3 regions of the Paenibacillus sp. FSL H8-0175 genome follow, and region 1 is predicted to be linked to each of the others. Evidence: predicted binding sites of a transcription regulator. Region 1 holds the regulator's gene; each other region holds the start of a gene.

Region 1 (5,968 bases):
CACCAAATGTGTTAGTCTCAATGAGATCAGCCCCTGCTTCGAGGTACTGCTCATGAATCGTCTGAATGACTTCTGGACGTGTTAATACCAGCATTTCATTACAGCCGTCCAGCTCATCGCCTCCAAAATCTTCTCCAGTAAGAGGCACCTGTTGGATCATCGTGCCCATTGCGCCATCAAGGATCAAAATCCTTTGTTGTAAGCTTTCCTCAAGTGTATATTTAGCCAACTAATAGTCCCCCCAGTAAAACATTAGAGTAAGTTTAGCAGAATAAAGGGATTTCGAAAAGCCTTCCTTTCCACTCTGCTTTATCTGTTATTGCTCAGTAACCTTTGCGAACCTTTGAATCATGGTTTCACAGACAGCTCTTTGCTAGGCATAGAGTGCTGTGTCCGGGCTGTCACATGTGAAGTGACATTATATTGTCCTTCCTTTTCAAGGGTCCCTTCTGCTTGATAGACTCCTTTACCAATTAGCTTTCCCTTAAGCTCTATTTTCTGTCCCTCATCATTTTTATTCACAATTTCGAACAGAACCTCTTTTGCATCATCTACTGCCTCGTTATCTTGGGTCACCACAGCTTCAAAGGTTACCTTTTGATTTACAACAACTTCTTCAGGACTCCATTGTAGTTCGACTTTGATAGGTTCCATAGACATGTTCATATTCATGTTATGTATTTCTGAATGCTTGGTTCCATTTGAAGAACATCCACCTAGTACTAGAAGTGTTGCACCTAATAATACAGCGACTAATTTCTTCGATCTCATCATTTGGAGCCCTCCCAATCATTATCGAATAATAAAAATCTACCAATTCATGTTATACATCTCCATCTATTATACACATTATTATTGGTTTTTCAGTATTTTGCATCAATTCCGCATTAGTCTTGTGACTTAAATCATTTACTTAAAAATCTAATGAAATCCTTATGTTAGTATGTATGTACAGAAAAGCAGCGAGTTTCTTAGGATCTCAGAAACTCGCTGCTTTTATAAAGTCTTTATATTGGAGCTAATAGCTCTGTATATCTTACAAGGATTGAACTAGTGGAAGAAGTTCCTCAAGGTGATTGATTTCATGATCCGGATGAATATCAAGACTAGGTGCTCTACCTTTTCTATTAATCCAGACCGTGGTCAACCCTGCTGCCAGCCCCCCACGGATATCCGTTGTCAGCTTATCGCCGACCATAACCGCTTGCTCAGGCGTTACATCAAGAAGCTCTAAAGCATGCAGGAAAATTTCCTTATCCGGTTTGCCTTTACCAAAGCTTCCGGAAATCACAATATGATCAAAGAAAGGAATTAACTCGGGCACACCATCTAGTTTCTCTTGTTGCAGTGCAGGACAGCCGTTCGTAAGTAGCAGAAGCTTCACTTGACCCCGTAACTGCTCCAGTACATGCATTGTTTCTTCATAGATGTATGGACGTTTTCTGCGCTCTGCTGCGAATTTAGTTGCCAAGGTCTCAGCTAGTGCTTCGTCTTCCACCCCTAACGCTGCAAGTCCGCGACGCCAAGACTCTTTACGATATACCGGTGCAAGCTGCTCCAATTGACGGAATTCTGGCTGTTCACCTGCCGTAAAGTTAGCCCAGAGTGCTTCATATGGATTAATTCCGATCATCTTTGTAAATGGGAACGTCTCATAAGATTCATATAAGCTACTTGCTTCCTTACGAACTGCAACTTCTAGTTCTTGTGGATCGATCGTATCCCCGGCGGCTTCACAAGCAGAACGAAATGCTTCTTCGACGCTCCGATCATCCCACAGCAATGTATCATCAAGGTCAAATAGTACAGCAGAAATTGGCATTACAGGTCTCCCTCTCCCTTTAACTGGTCTAGTTCTATTCGTGAACTACTTCAATGTTGTGAGCTTTAGCAAATGCTTCTAATCGTGTACTCATCGCATTAGTATCATAGCGATTCATAAGTTTTGTGAAAATCCATTTCGTACGTTTCCCTTTATGCTTAATGACTACAGCTCCACGCGAAAGGGTGATTTTCTCAATATCTGCAGCTGGAAGTCCGCGTTCGCGATTGAATTTAATAGTGGACAGTCTTGCTTTTTCCACCTTCAAGTACGGACGACGGAAGAACAATAGCGCTGCCAGCAAATAGTACAGTACTACTCCCAGCCAATTAGCCAGCATGCCATTACCTTTGGCCTGATCAATAGAACCAACTACCCAAAACATAGTGCCAAGTATCACTAACACTACCGGAAATGCAATGTTGCGACCTTTAAAGACTTCGGCATTCTGGGTAGGAGATTTAGAGGCATAAATCGTATCCTTGCCTTGCTTCTTTCTTTGCTTGTTGATTTGCTGTGTGTTGCGTTGAACCATTCTTTCCCAAGAACGGGCCATGTGCGTTCCCCCTAGTCATCCTGAAATATCTATGAAAAGGAACAGCGAGCTAATGTTTAAGCCCCTTGTTACCTTGTTCATGCTCATCGTTATCTACCACTTCAATAGTATTTAATTGTGCTCGGAAGTTATTGCGGATATTCCCCAGGTAAATTTCACGAAGCTTGGCGCGTTCCGCCACTTCCTCTTGATTAAGGCCTACGCTCTTCTGTTTGCGTGCCAATTCGTTAATTCGCGCGACCAACTCATCAATATTCAATACTTTCCCTCCCCCTATAAATTAATTCTAACTCTGCCATGAGAAAAAGAGCTTGTCAAGGTCTACTCCCTGCAAGCTCTACTGGTCATTCTATTATGTTCTCAGAAAATTAATAAATAGGTAAAGTAAGTATGTCTCCAGCGTTAATTTGACTACTCTTAATCCCACTTGAACGTTTAATTCCTTCTATATAAACAACTGTCTTCATATCAGCTGGTTTATTCTTAAGGGCAATACTCCATAGTGTATCTCCACGTTCAACCACAATCCGCTTCTCTTCCTTCATTATAGTCGTCGATCCTGCAAATACATTTCCCACTACTGTTAGGCCAGATAATACTAGCACGAAAATCAATATTAACTTAATAAAGAAATCTTGACGGAACAACGAAATCATCCCTCCAAGCAAACGTTCCGTTATCTCTTTCACCTTAGCGGAATTACGGGCAACGTCATTATGTCCTATAGATTCAACCACTGGGGCCTTATCGTAGATGCTGCGGTATGTACTGTATTTTAGCATAATCATCATCCTCCAAACACTTGTTCTTACTTTCGAATTTATAATAACACGAACATGTGTTTTGTTCAATACTATTTCAGAACAATTGTTCTCTTTTTTTCGAGAGACTCAAGCGGTTCATTTTATTATCATTTGTCTACCATTTTTTAACTCTAGCAGATTAATATTTATAATAGTTAGAACTTATGTTTGTGCGAACGGTAGTTCTATGTTATAATTTTCCCAAACATTACTATATGGGGTTGATTCCAATGTCAAAGATTTCAAGTCGCCAGCTGGCGATCCTGGAATTTATACGAAGCGAAGTCCGCAGCAAGGGTTATCCACCTTCCGTCCGGGAAATTGGAGAAGCTGTTGGCCTTGCTTCCAGCTCCACAGTTCACGGTCATTTGGACCGGCTTGAGAAGAAGGGACTTATTCGTCGAGATCCAACGAAGCCACGTGCAATAGAATTACTAGGCCAAGAGGATTCAGAGAATGTTCACCAATTCGCGCAGACCATCTCACGGATTCCTGTCGTAGGTAAAGTTACCGCCGGGGTACCTATCACTGCTACAGAGAATATCGAAGACTACTTCCCACTTCCTACTCACTATGTAGGTGACAACAAAGTATTTATGCTGTCTGTCATGGGTGATAGTATGGTGGACGCAGGCATTATGAATGGTGACTATGTGATTGTTCGCCAACAACAAACAGCGGACAACGGAGATATCGTTGTAGCCATGACCGAAGAAGATGAAGCAACCGTTAAGACCTTTTACAAGGAACGTGATCATATACGGCTTCAGCCGGAGAATCCAGCTTATGAGCCGCTTCGCCTTAATCGCGTAACTATTCTCGGAAGAGTCATCGGATTGTTTCGAGATATCCACTAAGTATGCACTTCTAACATAAAAGGCTGGTCCGCATATGCGGAACAGCCTTTTTTCTACGTTTTTTTGCTTTTCCAACCACTTACGAACATTTGTTCCCAATGGCTAAAATGGCCATTTTCTATGAATAACCCTTTAGGCGTTCTGCTCATATCCTAATTAGAAAGGAGTGTTGCGTATAATGCCCAACTACCGAATTATTGTAGATCTGACCCAACGAATGTTATATCTTCTGGACAATGATATTGTGATTAGAGGTTTCCCTGTCGGCATCGGTAAGATGTTAACCCAATCCCCAGTGGGTGAATTCACTATTATTAACAAACAACCCGACCCAGGGGGTCCCTTCGGTGTGTTTTGGATGGGACTGTCTAAACCACACTACGGAATTCATGGAAACAATGACCCTTCCTCCATTGGGAAAGAGGTGTCCCACGGCTGCATCCGGATGTACAACGAGGATGTGTTAGCACTCGCTGCTATTGTCCCTATAGGCACACGAGTAACGATAAGAAATTAAATTCGAATGGAGGCTCGGCAACCCCCAAATCACATTAAAAAATGGGGGTCATTACATAAGTAAGTATTTTTTCATTAGCATACTAGGAGTTTGGTGATTATATGTCGAATATTGTTAACAGGATTGCAAATTGAAAAGGATGTGTTTAGTTTGAATAATTCAAAAATTAGAACCCTCGTCGATTTTAAAGTCGATGCACTGGGTAAGCTGTCCGGTTTACTTTTAAATGATGAACAAGCTAGTGGAAAAAAAGTGAATTTGCTCACCTCTTTTGGCAGCATTCAGGGAATCGTCTCTCCAACCGTCTCCAACAAAGAGGATGTATTTGATTTAAAATCTTTGATGGATGATGTAATTGTAGACGAATACATATCTTATTTGGGAGCAGAACACCCTGATAAAAATTTCAGCTATAACTTTGTTGTCCTCAATGACGTTACTGTAAGACCTTATGCTAGTTATGGGACTCCGATCGAATACAAACAGCTGATTGTTTATACCGATCATATCACTGCCTTCAATTTTCTATAGGTTTACATAATCACCTTAAAAAGCACTCTTGCAGCAACCCCAAATTTTGCATCATTTGCAGAATCGGAAGGTTTCTCTGGGTGCTTTTTTTGGGTTAATCGTGAAGTCGATCCTATAATTCCACGAATTTCCCTTTTAAAAGATACTAGTGGAGATCATTCAGGCATATCTTTCAATAAGCAACAATTTGAGTCTAATGAGATAACTAGGAGGTGTGATTATATGCTGATTATCTTGATGTACTTATTTGCTATTTTAGGAGTTGTTTTAATTCTAAGTGCCGCCATTATAAAATTGAAAACGCTATCTGCTTCATCTGAAATTTCTAAGCTAGTTAATGCGACCTCATCTTTTAACATCAGCTTCACCAAAACATTCATTCCCCCCAATCAATCTCACTTGATCGCACTTAACGAGCCTAATAAAAAATTAGCAATTGGCACCAAAAATCCGAAGAGTAACAAAAAAGCAGTAGCAAAGCTATACTCATTTGATAATGTAATGGGATCCGAGATTGTGGTTAACGCACTTACCCTTTCAAAAGTATCCAAAAGACATCAAAACAGCAAAACTACTGCAACAAGTGCAGATATTAATGTCCTTAAGGACACCGATGAAGAAGCTAATGTGATAGAAGAGCTTACGCTTAAAATATATATGAACAGCAAAGAAACGCCTGTGTATTGTATCTCCTTCTTGCCGGGTTTATTGCCTATTCAACAATCCGACAACCAGTACAAGGAAGCTTACTCCCAAGTACAACAATTGCATGCACTGTTCAGGTCAATCGTATCTGAATAATTAAGTTGTTTTTTGCGCAATAAGATGTGTGAATTATTTTTCGCAAAAGCCTTTGATGTAGACACCATATCGCCATACCCT
Region 2 (5,968 bases), 1.4 Mb from region 1:
TTCAATGTCGGCACCAACGCCGCCTTCCTTACACATAGCCATTGGCCATTCATCCCGGTCATATCCCTTTTTAGTGGGAATCCCTTTTAAGGACTCTTTACGGTTCTCTTCAGCCTGCTCTCGGTTAATCGTACATGTGGCGGATTCACCCTTCGCAATGGCATCCTGAATATGTTTGGCGGTCTCAGGATAGCGGTCTGATGGGAAGGTTAGCTGAACAACACTCGAATCGGATGGAGACGAGGGGTCTGTAGGCTCTCCGTTTTGTTCAAACCAGTAACTAGCCAAAGCAAGTAATGCAACAATGATGAGACTGGAGATCCATTTTTTCACTTTCAATTCTGCTCCTCCTTTTTTGGCACTTAAAATAGTATATCTTATATCATAATTCAGTGCGATTTAATATAATTAGGTAAAATAAAGGAGGGCGGAACTGGATATGGAGTACATAATTACCATTGAGGATCAGACGCTTATTGCGGCTGCCGAAGATATAATTACCAGGCGTTATGAATGGGGACGGCACCATGTGGGTGCAGCGCTTCGTACTAAAACAGGAGAGATTTTTACAGCGGTACATGTGGAAGCCAGCATGGGGAGGATTACAGTCTGTGCAGAGGCGATGGTGATTGGCAAAGCGATATCCGAAGGTTATAAGGAATTTGATACGATTGGTGCTGTAAGGCATTCTGACCCAGACAGCGAGGAAAAAGAGATTAAAGTAGTCTCTCCCTGCGGCATGTGCCGAGAGTTAATTGCGGATTATGGAATAGACTGCAAGATAATTGTATCGGAGGATGACCGATTAGCTAAATATGAAATCACTGAACTATTGCCTTTAAGGTACACGAGATAAGAAAAAAAGTAATGAGGAGCCGCGGAGCTCCTTTTTTTGTTGAGCCGTGAATTTATTCAGCAGTTCCTTATATCGTCCCAACTTATTTTACAACTTCATGTCCATTCGCTGAGTTCATGTCACTATCGTCCCCATACTATAACTTAAAAAGATTTAAAAGGATGGTGAGAATAGATGGAGCAGCGGATTATTCGTCAGATGGTTGATTCAGCATCAAGGTTCGTGGGCGATGTGCAGTGGCAGATGGCTTTTCGCAGATTACAAATGGCTCCGGCGGATTCGGGGCTGTCGTCCTCGGCTGAGCTATTGCTGAATACCCTCTATTACTTGCAGGGAAAGGGTGTGATAAGCGGCCAACATGATTATTTGGAAAGTGCAGACGAGCTCATGGAGAAGCTTAAAAATACGAGTGGGCAATATGCTGCGCTTCATGGCTACGAGCTGGGCGCAATCAATAATCAGTCACAGGCTCTAATTGACAATCAACGGAATTGGGTCGTCAGCAGTGCGATACGCTGGTCTAGGGCCGGCGGGATCGTAACGATGTGTTATCACGCTGCATTACCGGGGACAGCGCCAACTTGGGGGAATGTAAATACGAGCCTAAGCAATGCTGATTTTGATAAATATATAACCCCAGGTACCACCCAGTATAATGCTCTGTTAGCTGATCTGGATAAGATAGCCCTGTCGCTGAAAAAGCTTAATGACGCAGGGGTTCCTGTACTTTGGCGGCCGTATCATGAAATGAATGGTGGATGGTTTTGGTGGGGGCAAAAGAGCAATTACGCTGCATTGTGGAGCCTTATGTTCGATCGTTTTACCAATTATCATAAGCTGCATAATTTATTGTGGGTTTGGAGTCCAAATGCAAAAAATCAGTGGTGTGATGAGCCGGCAGAATACTATCCGGGCAGTGATAAGGTAGATGTGCTGGCGCTCGACATTTATGACGCGGATTTCAAGATTAGTCATTATGATAATTTATGGGATCTGGGTCGTGGCAAGCTGATTGCGATTGGTGAGAATGGAGAGCTTCCGTCTGCTGAACTGTTGTCCAAAACACAGCCCAAATGGTCTTATCAGCTGACCTGGGGGAAACTCCTCTATGAGAAGAATACCGATGCTGTGATAAAAGCTTTTATGAACGATAAAATGGTATTCACACGAGAGGAGTATGCTGCTGAGACCGCCGCTTTCGCTGCTATCGGGGATAGTGTGCTGGAGAGTGGACTCTGTGGCCAATATTACAATAACATGACGCTTAGCGGCACGCCTGCACTGTTGCGTACGGATGCCAATATTAACTTTTCATGGAGACAAGGTTCGCCTGATCCTGCCATTCGTGTAGATGCGTTCTCTGTGCGGTGGAGTGGGAAGCTGACGGCTGCTTTTAGCGAGGTGTATACCATTTATTCCTACTCTGATGATGGGATACGGGTATGGATTGATGGCGGGCTAGTCATTGATAGTTGGGTGAATCAGAGCGGCCAGGAACGAAAAGGGAGCATAAACCTGATTGCAGGTAAGCCGTATGAAATAAAGGTGGAGTATTATGAGAATGCGGGCGACGCCAGGGTTGTTTTGCAGTGGGAGAGTCCGAGCCAGATCAAGGGGGTTATCCCAGCGGGGGCATTTTATCTTCCTTAAAAAAGAGTACTTCAAGTGTGCAAGCGCAAGCAAAAAGCCCCGGTTTTCCGGGGCCTTTTTACGTATGAACGTCTTAAATTTGCTCGCGGTAGCTAATGTTGTTGGCGATCTTCTCGTCACGAACGGCTTTGCGCAGAACATCTTTGACGGTTTGGGCATCATGGATTTTTCGAAAAAGAAGCTGAGGCGCTGAGGCATCATCAGAAAATACAGTTAATGATCCAATGCCAAGCATCCGGTCCATTATAGACTGTTTTACGGATAAATCGCGTACGCGCAGCAATTCGATTTCTTCAACATTTTTACCGATAAGTCCGGTCTTTACCATAATACGCTGACTTGTAATGGTATATGAAGTTGTGTTAAGTCCTACGATTCCTTTGAGTCGATCCGAGATGCCGGCAGGTTTGCCTTTCCAGAGCACGACTTCTTGAATGACATGATTATCTACTGCGGGTCGATGAGCGGTTACTGGAGCGGTACCGTCAAGGCTGGTTCCACATTCTCCACAAAATTTAGCGCCCTGCTTGTATTCCGCTCCACAGGTGGTGCAATAAGGCATAAATACTCTCCTTTCCTGATCACAATTAAAATAATTATAACATAACAGTCATTTTACATATATTTCATTTGCGCTTTACACAAACCGACATTATCCTGTTAAGTGGAGGGATAAATAATGAAAAAAGCTTTACTAATAGGAATGCTGATGATGACTGTCATCCTTAGCGCCTGCAGCAATAATTCAACTTCATCGGCACCTGCCACGGAGGAAGAAGTGCAGGAGACCGTGCAAAACTTCTACAATGAAATGTCTAAACTTGAAGAGTCAGGAAAAACTTCTTTAGCGGATTTCAACGAAGCCATTGCTGGTTATTCAGCAGGAGAACTCACGGACAAGCAGTTGGAGAAGAAAATTAAGCAATTCCAGAGTACCGCAACTGATTTATCGAATCAAGCCGAGAAAGTAAAAATTTCCTCCAGCTTGCCGGAAGACATTCGTAAGTTGCTCGAAGAGTCTAAAGTTGCCTTTGAAAGTGCTTATTCTTTAAAAGAAGAGGCCTCTCAAGGTGCTGATTCCGCAAACGTTACGGCTGAGCAATTTAATGAATTGAATCAGAACGCTGATGTAGCGATGTTATTCGGTATTTCCAAGCTTAACGAGGCAAGAGAAGCAACAGGACTTATAGATTCCGAAGGTCAGGCTACCTCAGAGTCTGGGGACGTTGTTCAAGAATAAATCAAATCAGGCGCTGCGCAGTTTATCTGTCAGCGTCTTTTTGCTGCGAATTTTATCTTGAATAGATATACATTAATATACATCTTTTGAATAAAGAGTGACCCTTAAAAAGGTATCTTTTTCCTGATTATTGATTAATATGCGAAGATGCGGATATAATACAAACATACGTTCGTGTTCAGAGGAATAGATATATAATTAAGGAGGGGTTACCATGGGCAAAAAGCTGGAGAAAAACGGGCTGTGGGAAAGCAGCCGCATGATGCTGCCGGAGCATAAGATACGAATTATAAGAGATGAACGGGAAACGCTGCGCCGCATCAAGCCTATTCTGGATGAGCAGAAGCTGGAGGAGATTGAATGTACACTGGCTTTGTCGTTGCGGAGTCATGTACGAGTGACAGTTGTTCTTTTTGACCCTTTTGAAAATACGATGTTAAGTGGTTTTGTGACTTCCATTCACACCCACTCGCGTGAGTTTAAGCTGCAGTGGGCGGAGGAATGGAAGTGGATCGATGTGGATGATATTGTCGAGGTCTACATCGTTTAATGCTGAGAACCGTTGCCTTCGCTTTTCTCATAAGCGATTAAGGTAACGGTAGGATTACCGGTCAGATGTGCAATGGAAGCTTCAGCATTCCGAATAATTTCCAGTGCTTCTTCCTGTTCACTAAGGGCTGCAACTTTATAGCTATCGCTATGAATATCCATATGTCTCCCACCTTTCGTTAAATATTTTGTCCTTTTTTGTGGAAATCATCCTAAAGGGGACAGGGGTACAGGCAAATAGGGCAGCGGCATCATTGAATATACCAAAGGGGTGATTCTATGCTGACTTTGGAGCAATTGAGGGAAAAATCCGCGGCGCGTCTGGTCGGGCTTCATCCTGTCTTGGCGGCAGGTGCGAATGTTTTGATTCAGCAAAGCCATGCGAGAGGAGTCCCTATCGTTATTACTCAGGGTCTACGGACCATTGCTGAGCAAAATGCTTTGTATGCGCAGGGTAGAAGCAAACCAGGACCGATAGTTACCAACGCTAAAGGCGGTACCAGCTATCATAATTATGGTCTTGCGTTTGATTTTGCGCTTTTGCTGCCGAATGGCACTAGCCTTTCTTGGGATATCAATCGTGATGGTGATAAGGATAAGACAGCAGATTGGCAAGAGGTTGTACAGGAGGCTAAGCGGCTTGGTTTAGAATGGGGAGGGGACTGGACCTCTTTTAAAGATTATTCACATCTGCAAATGACTTTCGGTTTAACTATAGATCAACTTCGGGCAGGTAAACATCCAACGACGGACCAAGCCAAAGAGGCTTTAAAAAAGATTACCGGAGGGGATGATCAGGTGAACAAAGACGTTACAGTGACCATTAACCTAAACGGCCGCAAGCTTACCGATGGCGTTCTCGATACCGGAACAACTTATGTACCCATACGTGCGCTGGCTGAGGCGCTTGGAGCAAAGGTTACTTATGATGCTGTGACAAAGACAGTTAATGTAGTAAAAGAGTAAAACCACCATGCATAGACAGTGCCGTCCAAGGGGAAATTATCAGTGATAACTAACCTTAAAGGGAGGCATAACACTGTGAACAAGCTGATAACAAGCCTTGCATGCGGTACTGTATTATCAATGAGTCTAATGGGAGCTAGCTATGCATCAAATGCCGTGGGATCAGCAGCATTGGGCGGTATCCCAGCCGCGAATACCGGGATGGATGGGACTGCGGAACACACTCGGATGATGAATACGGAAGGCAATTTAATGAACGGCACCACGGGAACAATGAATCAGCATGAGAGCATTATGAAAGATAAGATCCGCATCGATGATAATTACAGACCTAACAACTACAACACCAATAACTACAATGACACCCGGAACAACTACAGAACCAACAGCACTGTCAACCCGGCAACCAACACCACACAGACCGGCAAATACCGTGCAACTAGTACAACAACGAATGCTGCAACTAACAAAGGATCTAATTGGGGCTGGCTCGGTCTGCTTGGACTTTTGGGTCTTGCCGGAATGAGAAGCAGAAGTGACGAGCGTAGATAATCCGCGTTTATAATAACCCGTATCGGTTCTGGCTGAACGGGTTATTTTTATTGTGAATAAAATTTTTTCGAAAAAGGATTGCGCGTTATCGATATTCATGATATTATATTTCTTGTCGCGTTATATGTGAACAACGTATGAAGCTTCAACACATA
Region 3 (5,968 bases), 1.3 Mb from region 1:
GAGAGCTCTGGCGATCCGAAACCCAATCTTGTATGTTGTGGTATACCCATAAACACTCCGAGTTTCCGAGGTATTGGGTAGTTCCATCACGCTGCCATTCATCGGCAGTAGCCGAAAACCGTGGTGCGTTTTTAAAGCATTCTCTTCGTAGAAGGCTCGAACTAATTCGTCGTTCAGCATCGTAAACGCAGTGGGAGAGAATTTTTGTCTGGCTTCGGAGAACGATTGTTTCGTGTATGTGGTTTTTGCTGCTTCTTCTGGCATAAATCGCTCTCGAAACTCATCCAACTCTAACTGTGTTGGTTTTCGAACCATTCGAAGGACGAGCAGCAGCAACGGAATAAATCCCATTTTTCGATTTCGTTTAAAATCTTTCTCGTACCGCTTTGCACTTTCTTTAAATTCATCGCTTTTCATCTTGTTAAACACATGGGATATCGTAGTGGATTTGTTTTTTCACACGGATTCATCCATTCCTATCGTTTACCTCTGCTATACCAATTTCTACTAACCTGACAACATTGGGGCTAGACGCTCCCAACTGAAACCTATGATGGAGTTATCCAAAACCTTGATTTAAGATATGCCTATGATCTCATGACTGGCGTCAGGTTTACAGGTGGGCTAGGTTTGACGCTTACCTTGAAGCGACACGAAGAATGCATCTTACGATGGTTTCATAGTCGTATGACGAATGGCTTCCTTGAAGTTATTAACGGGCTCATCCAAGCGGTAAAGAGAAAAACGCGGGACTACCGTAATGTCCAAAACTTGATTGCGATGGTGTACATGACAGCGAACAAGCTTAGACTCCCAACGCTCGCAGCTCGTCGAGGGCAGTACCCCTCCCCTTTATACAAGGGAGTTAAGAATCTATTAAAACAAATAAGATATTGTGACCCTCCGGTTCCGAGGTCTATACATACATAGAGGCTCTTTTTTTCTTCGCAGATGAGGCTAGTGATTCTGGTTTTTCAGACCCCACTCCAGCAACTCATACCTTGAATTCTCGAAAATGCCCCCACCAAAACTAAGAAGAACAAGAACGTCCGTTTCTATCAACTGAAGGTTGGATCTTTAGTTCACCCTGTAATAAGAAAGGTTTTGTTTAGAAAAATGAACTCCTGAAGTTGAATCATTAATTATACAGATCCTTCTGGTTCCTCTCTCGGAATTTGCGGGGGGATTCACCGATTACACGGGTAAACAGAATGGAGAAATAATTGGGGTTGTCGTATCCAACCATTTTGGCGATCTCCCATACCTTCTTGTTGGTACTGGCCAATAGTCTCATGGCTTCTCCCATACGGCGCTGAATTAAGTAGTTGATCGGTGAGATTCCGAAATTGTTCTTGTATATGTGAACCAGATAATAGGAGTCGATATGAAAAAATTGTGCCAGGTCCATAAGGCTTAGCTTGCGTCTGTAATTAGTGTCTAAATATTCTTTGATTTGATTGGCAAGCGGGGATTTCCCTTCCTTTGTAGTATGATGCTGCAAAAGAAGCATGCGTTCAAGCAGGAGCAGGATAGCTTCTAATAAATGCTGAGAGATCTGTTCATAACCACTATTTCGCAGCGAAAACTCGCCAAATAATGTCTTCATCAGCAAGGACAGCTCATTTGAATAATGGTTCGAACGAATGACTGGTTCTCGGTCGGGTTGAATGACCCAATCACGTTGTTCGGCAATAGGAGAGTTGAAGCGAAATCCGCAGTAATAGGTAAACAATGGTTTGTCTGGATCAGACTGCTCCTCATGCAAAATCCCCCGATTATAAATCAATACATCCCCTTTTTTTGCAGTATAGGCCTTACCATCAATCACAAACGAACCGATTCCGCCTTCAATAAAAATAACTTCATGCAAATCTTCATGCTTATGAAGCGCAAATTTCCACTCCGGGTTGTCGCTTAACTTACCAGCGTAAATCAGCTTGCTGTTGTAGGCGAAAGAAGTATGGGTTAATAATAAGTCGTTGCTCTCGCGCATAAGACACCTACTTTCAAACATTATTGATTGGATGACATTATAATGACAAGATATATCATATTTTACCGAAAGACAACAACAACCTTTATTGTTCCCCGTTCGGTTCATTTGTAAAATTGATATGAGGATAAGAAGAGATTTTAAGCGAATGGATGTGGTGACATATTGATACTTGACCACGGCGCGGTTCGCCATACCTGGGAAGAGAAAGGATACGTGCACATGCGAAAAGCAGTTCCGTTTTTCTACGTGTTGCGTTTTGAAGCGTGGAGACAAATGGAGAGTCAGCCATTGACGGGTTCCTTGAATCATCATCAGTATATCTGGGACATCCGGTCTATGCCACGGATATATTCGGCATTTGCCGTTATCTTGAATACTCCCGCTATCTGGGTGGAGTTTTGCAGTGCGAAATCGACGGGTATCCTAGACTCTTGTCCGTTAATATAGACGGAAGCAGTATTAACATGCAAGATGGAAATCGAATTTTAGCTCTTGAAGCCAACCTGGCTGATTTAATTATTATTGACCAGCGGCGATTGCGGATTACGAGTTATACGGATAGAGATTGGTTCCCCCTAAGGTATATTCCGGCTCAAGAGAACAATCATGCCTTGATCAAACAGCGGGAGCAGCAATATCTCGAGGGGCAACATCCCCCGGCTTTTCTTACTGAACTTGGTCAACAATTGCTCGGCCACCATCAGTGGGGAACAGAGAAACAATAGAGTGAAGGAGGAGATAAAATGTGGGTTTTACTAGGGTTGCTGATCTGGACGTTTCTTTGCAGTACGATTCTGATATCCGCCAGCTATGCTATATCACTTGATGACAAAACATCCCAGATATAAGTTCAAAAGATCGATCTATTAAGCAATATATATAATAATTATGTATCACTTGGATCATAAACAAGTTGGATAAGCTGGAGGTTAAAGACCTCCTGAATTTCGAGGACTAAGGACTTAATTCAGCAGTTAAATCCGGATACTATCAATGTGGCTAAAGGCGGAGCTTCCGTGATGCTTCTCATTAAAGATATTGAGAAATCTCATGTATTTACTGCAGGAGATGTACTGCTTGGCAATGTCTCCAAGAGGGGGATTGGATTGTTATAGCCGGAAGCGGCGAAGTTAGAACGGAAACGCTTGCCAATGCCAACTGGCCTTGCGAGAATGAGAAGTCTCCATCGTGGGGATGTTTTTATTCTGATAAGAGATCTTGATAGCGTTAACTGTTAAATCTAATGTGAATTATCAAGTTACCCCTAAGGGCTTCGATAGAGGAATCAATATGCAGTAGGTACATGTTTTACGGTCCAAAATATAGATATTAACCAATAATTCAATAGGTGAGATATTCCGTTTAAACGGAATATTTCACTATTTTTTGTTATAAATTACCTTTCAAGTAGAACAACAGAAGCCTGATGCTATTAATATTTCTGCTATTTTCTCCTCATTCTGTGCACTACAAATGCTTGCAGGAGGAAGACTAAAGGTTGGAAAGGAATACCAGTCATATGTATAGCGTTTGCGAATGCCATTAATCTTAATCAAAGTCAAAAAGATGATCGCCATGAATGTAATGGAATGGTACGGTACTTAAGAAGCTTGGGGTAGAATTACCCAGCAGGCCGAGCTTGCTGCTAAGACAAAGACTGTATACTCGTTGTGAGTTACAGTCTTTGTTTTTGTGTAATCAAAATTCATTTTAGCCATTTCGAGAGTACTTAGCTACTACTGATGTAAGTTATCATTTAATAAATTTATAACGCCACCACTGAGCAATATATGCAAGTGATACTAAGTTAATCATTGATAAAAGATGTTCGCATATATATAATACAAACAAATGTTCTTTTATAGGTGTTTGCTAGACTTACTGTACAAATTATCAGGAGGATAATAGATGAAAAGAAAAATAGATGGGGATTTATTGGATAAAGAAAATATTATATTACGTACAAAACCTAAACTTACTAGGGTTCAATTACTAGTGATAAAAAGTGCCATAAATAAGTCTATTGAAGATCATAGTCCATTATGGTTAAAAGTATTTTATCCTAATTATGATAGAGTGCTACACGGTATCGTAATGACTGTAGATTATCAGTTACAACGAATTGAATTGAGAACTATTGGAGATCAATCAGAATGGATAAAAATAGAGGATATCTTAAACGTAATTGAATCGAAGGGCTAGGCCTTAGTTTGTAATTTTGGGTTGATATAGAATTGTAGTTGAAGCAACTGAAGATGATGATTTGACATTAATGGTAGGTGATTAAATGGGTGAAATAGTGAAAAATCAACATTATATTCCACAGAATGTTCTTAAACATTTTGCTGATAAGGGTAAAGTTTCTGAAGTGTTGGTTGAAAAAAAATGCCGATCCGTACCAAATCCCTTATCGAAATTCTATGTCAGAACGCTTTACAAATGAGCATTCACAATTAGCGACCAACGCAATAGAAAACTTTTTTCAAAAAATTGAGGATGACTTTGGGCCAGCTATTGTTGAAGTATTACGTTTACTAAGGCAGGTTGATTGTGGTGAGGGGAAATTAAGTAGTGTTGAAGAGTATATCCGTTCCTACCTTAATGCAATAATAATTTATTACTATCGAAGTGGTGCGTTATTGTATGAATTTGAACATGAGACTACAAGTAAAGAGAATCGGATTTCAACGATGCTTAACAAATTATCGAATACGAATTACATAAACAATCTTAGCGAAACTATCAGAAAATATTATGATTTTGCTATTATTAGAAGCAAATCTGGGAATTTCTTAATCAGCGATCAGTACATCTCTACAGCTGCATTAAGAATTAAAAGTAGATTCTCTGATATTAGTAATAGACATTTAGGACTTATTGAGGTTCTAATATTAGTACCTCTTTCCAATGAGTATTATGCAATTTTCTATCATGGACATAAACCAGAATATATTCGACCTCAATCCATAAATTATCTTACTGACGAACAAGTACTCGAAATTAACAAAGTTATCATAAATAATTCCTATAAAAAATGTGTTGGGAAAGAAAAGAGTACACTTCAAGAGGCCCTACCTTATTTTGAATGGCGATCTCCTTCTGCAATTTATATTGGCCACAACTCTGGCAAAGTAAGTGGATCAACACTAAAAAATGAAGTCTTCTTTTATGAGAAGGAGAAGAGAGCTTGGGAGCTTTTTACTGATCCTATGCATTTTAGAGACTTCAATAATTTGGGCAGAAATGACTATTGTGGTTGTGGGAGTAATAAAAAGTTTAAGCTATGCTGTTTTGAATATTATGTGGAAGTCAAACGAATATGGAGAACTATTAATGATAAAAATCTAGTATTTAAAATCGGAGTACATCCACGTGCGCAAGTTGAAGAAAGTATATTTTCATTTTGAGTTGAGAAAAGTGAAATCAAGTATACTTTTATTGATAGGCGTAAGTTTATGGTTCTGATCTTTTAATTAAGCGTTGAGTTTTATGATCTTATACCTATTTGAGCATTTTGCATAATTCAATTTTCGATTCTAAGGTCGTAGTCTAACCACTTCCAAAGCCCCGTTTTGTGATTTCGGTTATAAATGGTCAGACGGGCAGAATTTCGGAGAATCATAAATTTTAAGCGGCGTTTTGGACTCGTTGCTTCGCAATGGCAAGTGCAGCAGCAAGTAACACAATCGCATTTAAATATTGGTGGGTTGTTACCTTTTGAATCCCCCAGACATGGAGCTGGTCTGCGGTTAAATAGGTCTTCATTCGAGAATTACAGCGTTCTACACTGGTCCGTTTATTGTAAAGCTCCTTCCAGCCTCGGCTTTCTCGATGCGGTAGAGCGTAACGTCTAAGATCCGTTTGGCTGTCAACTTTGACCACCATTCCATAATTAGAGGACGAACAAGCGGCCATGCCTAAAGGACAATTCACATGTCCTGTCGCATGTGGACAACGGAATTTCAAAGATGT

The links. The regulator LexA, encoded in region 1, represses DNA repair genes until DNA is damaged. The targets are predictions, from matches to a motif close to CGAACATATGTTCG.
Region 2: the regulator LexA is predicted to act here: its motif matches at 3,908-3,921, upstream of MHH46_RS23940 (YolD-like family protein).
Region 3: the regulator LexA is predicted to act here: its motif matches at 3,841-3,854, upstream of MHH46_RS23585 (YolD-like family protein).

Annotation. Positions count from the first base shown of each region.
Region 1 is NZ_CP150299.1:3,967,466-3,973,433, forward strand. It holds gene metH (methionine synthase) at 1-169, opposite strand, end outside; gene MHH46_RS17650 (FixH family protein) at 349-774, opposite strand; gene MHH46_RS17655 (HAD family hydrolase) at 1,037-1,822, opposite strand; gene MHH46_RS17660 (hypothetical protein) at 1,857-2,378, opposite strand; gene MHH46_RS17665 (DUF896 domain-containing protein) at 2,428-2,637, opposite strand; gene MHH46_RS17670 (LysM peptidoglycan-binding domain-containing protein) at 2,747-3,160, opposite strand; gene lexA (transcriptional repressor LexA) at 3,412-4,038, shown strand; gene MHH46_RS17680 (L,D-transpeptidase) at 4,217-4,555, shown strand; gene MHH46_RS17685 (hypothetical protein) at 4,706-5,086, shown strand; gene MHH46_RS17690 (hypothetical protein) at 5,309-5,887, shown strand.
Region 2 is NZ_CP150299.1:5,390,223-5,396,190, reverse strand. It holds gene MHH46_RS23965 (NucA/NucB deoxyribonuclease domain-containing protein) at 1-333, opposite strand, end outside; gene MHH46_RS23960 (cytidine deaminase) at 440-856, shown strand; gene MHH46_RS23955 (glycosyl hydrolase) at 1,031-2,506, shown strand; gene MHH46_RS23950 (PH domain-containing protein) at 2,580-3,068, opposite strand; gene MHH46_RS23945 (hypothetical protein) at 3,186-3,746, shown strand; gene MHH46_RS23940 (YolD-like family protein) at 3,961-4,296, shown strand; gene MHH46_RS23935 (hypothetical protein) at 4,293-4,457, opposite strand; gene MHH46_RS23930 (M15 family metallopeptidase) at 4,575-5,261, shown strand; gene MHH46_RS23925 (WGxxGxxG-CTERM domain-containing protein) at 5,337-5,813, shown strand.
Region 3 is NZ_CP150299.1:5,301,623-5,307,590, reverse strand. It holds gene MHH46_RS23605 (hypothetical protein) at 1-417, opposite strand, end outside; gene MHH46_RS23600 (transposase) at 598-930, shown strand; gene MHH46_RS23595 (AraC family transcriptional regulator) at 1,139-1,993, opposite strand; gene MHH46_RS23590 (hypothetical protein) at 2,260-2,721, shown strand; gene MHH46_RS23585 (YolD-like family protein) at 3,905-4,198, shown strand; gene MHH46_RS23580 (DUF4238 domain-containing protein) at 4,324-5,403, shown strand; gene MHH46_RS23575 (transposase) at 5,624-5,968, opposite strand, start outside.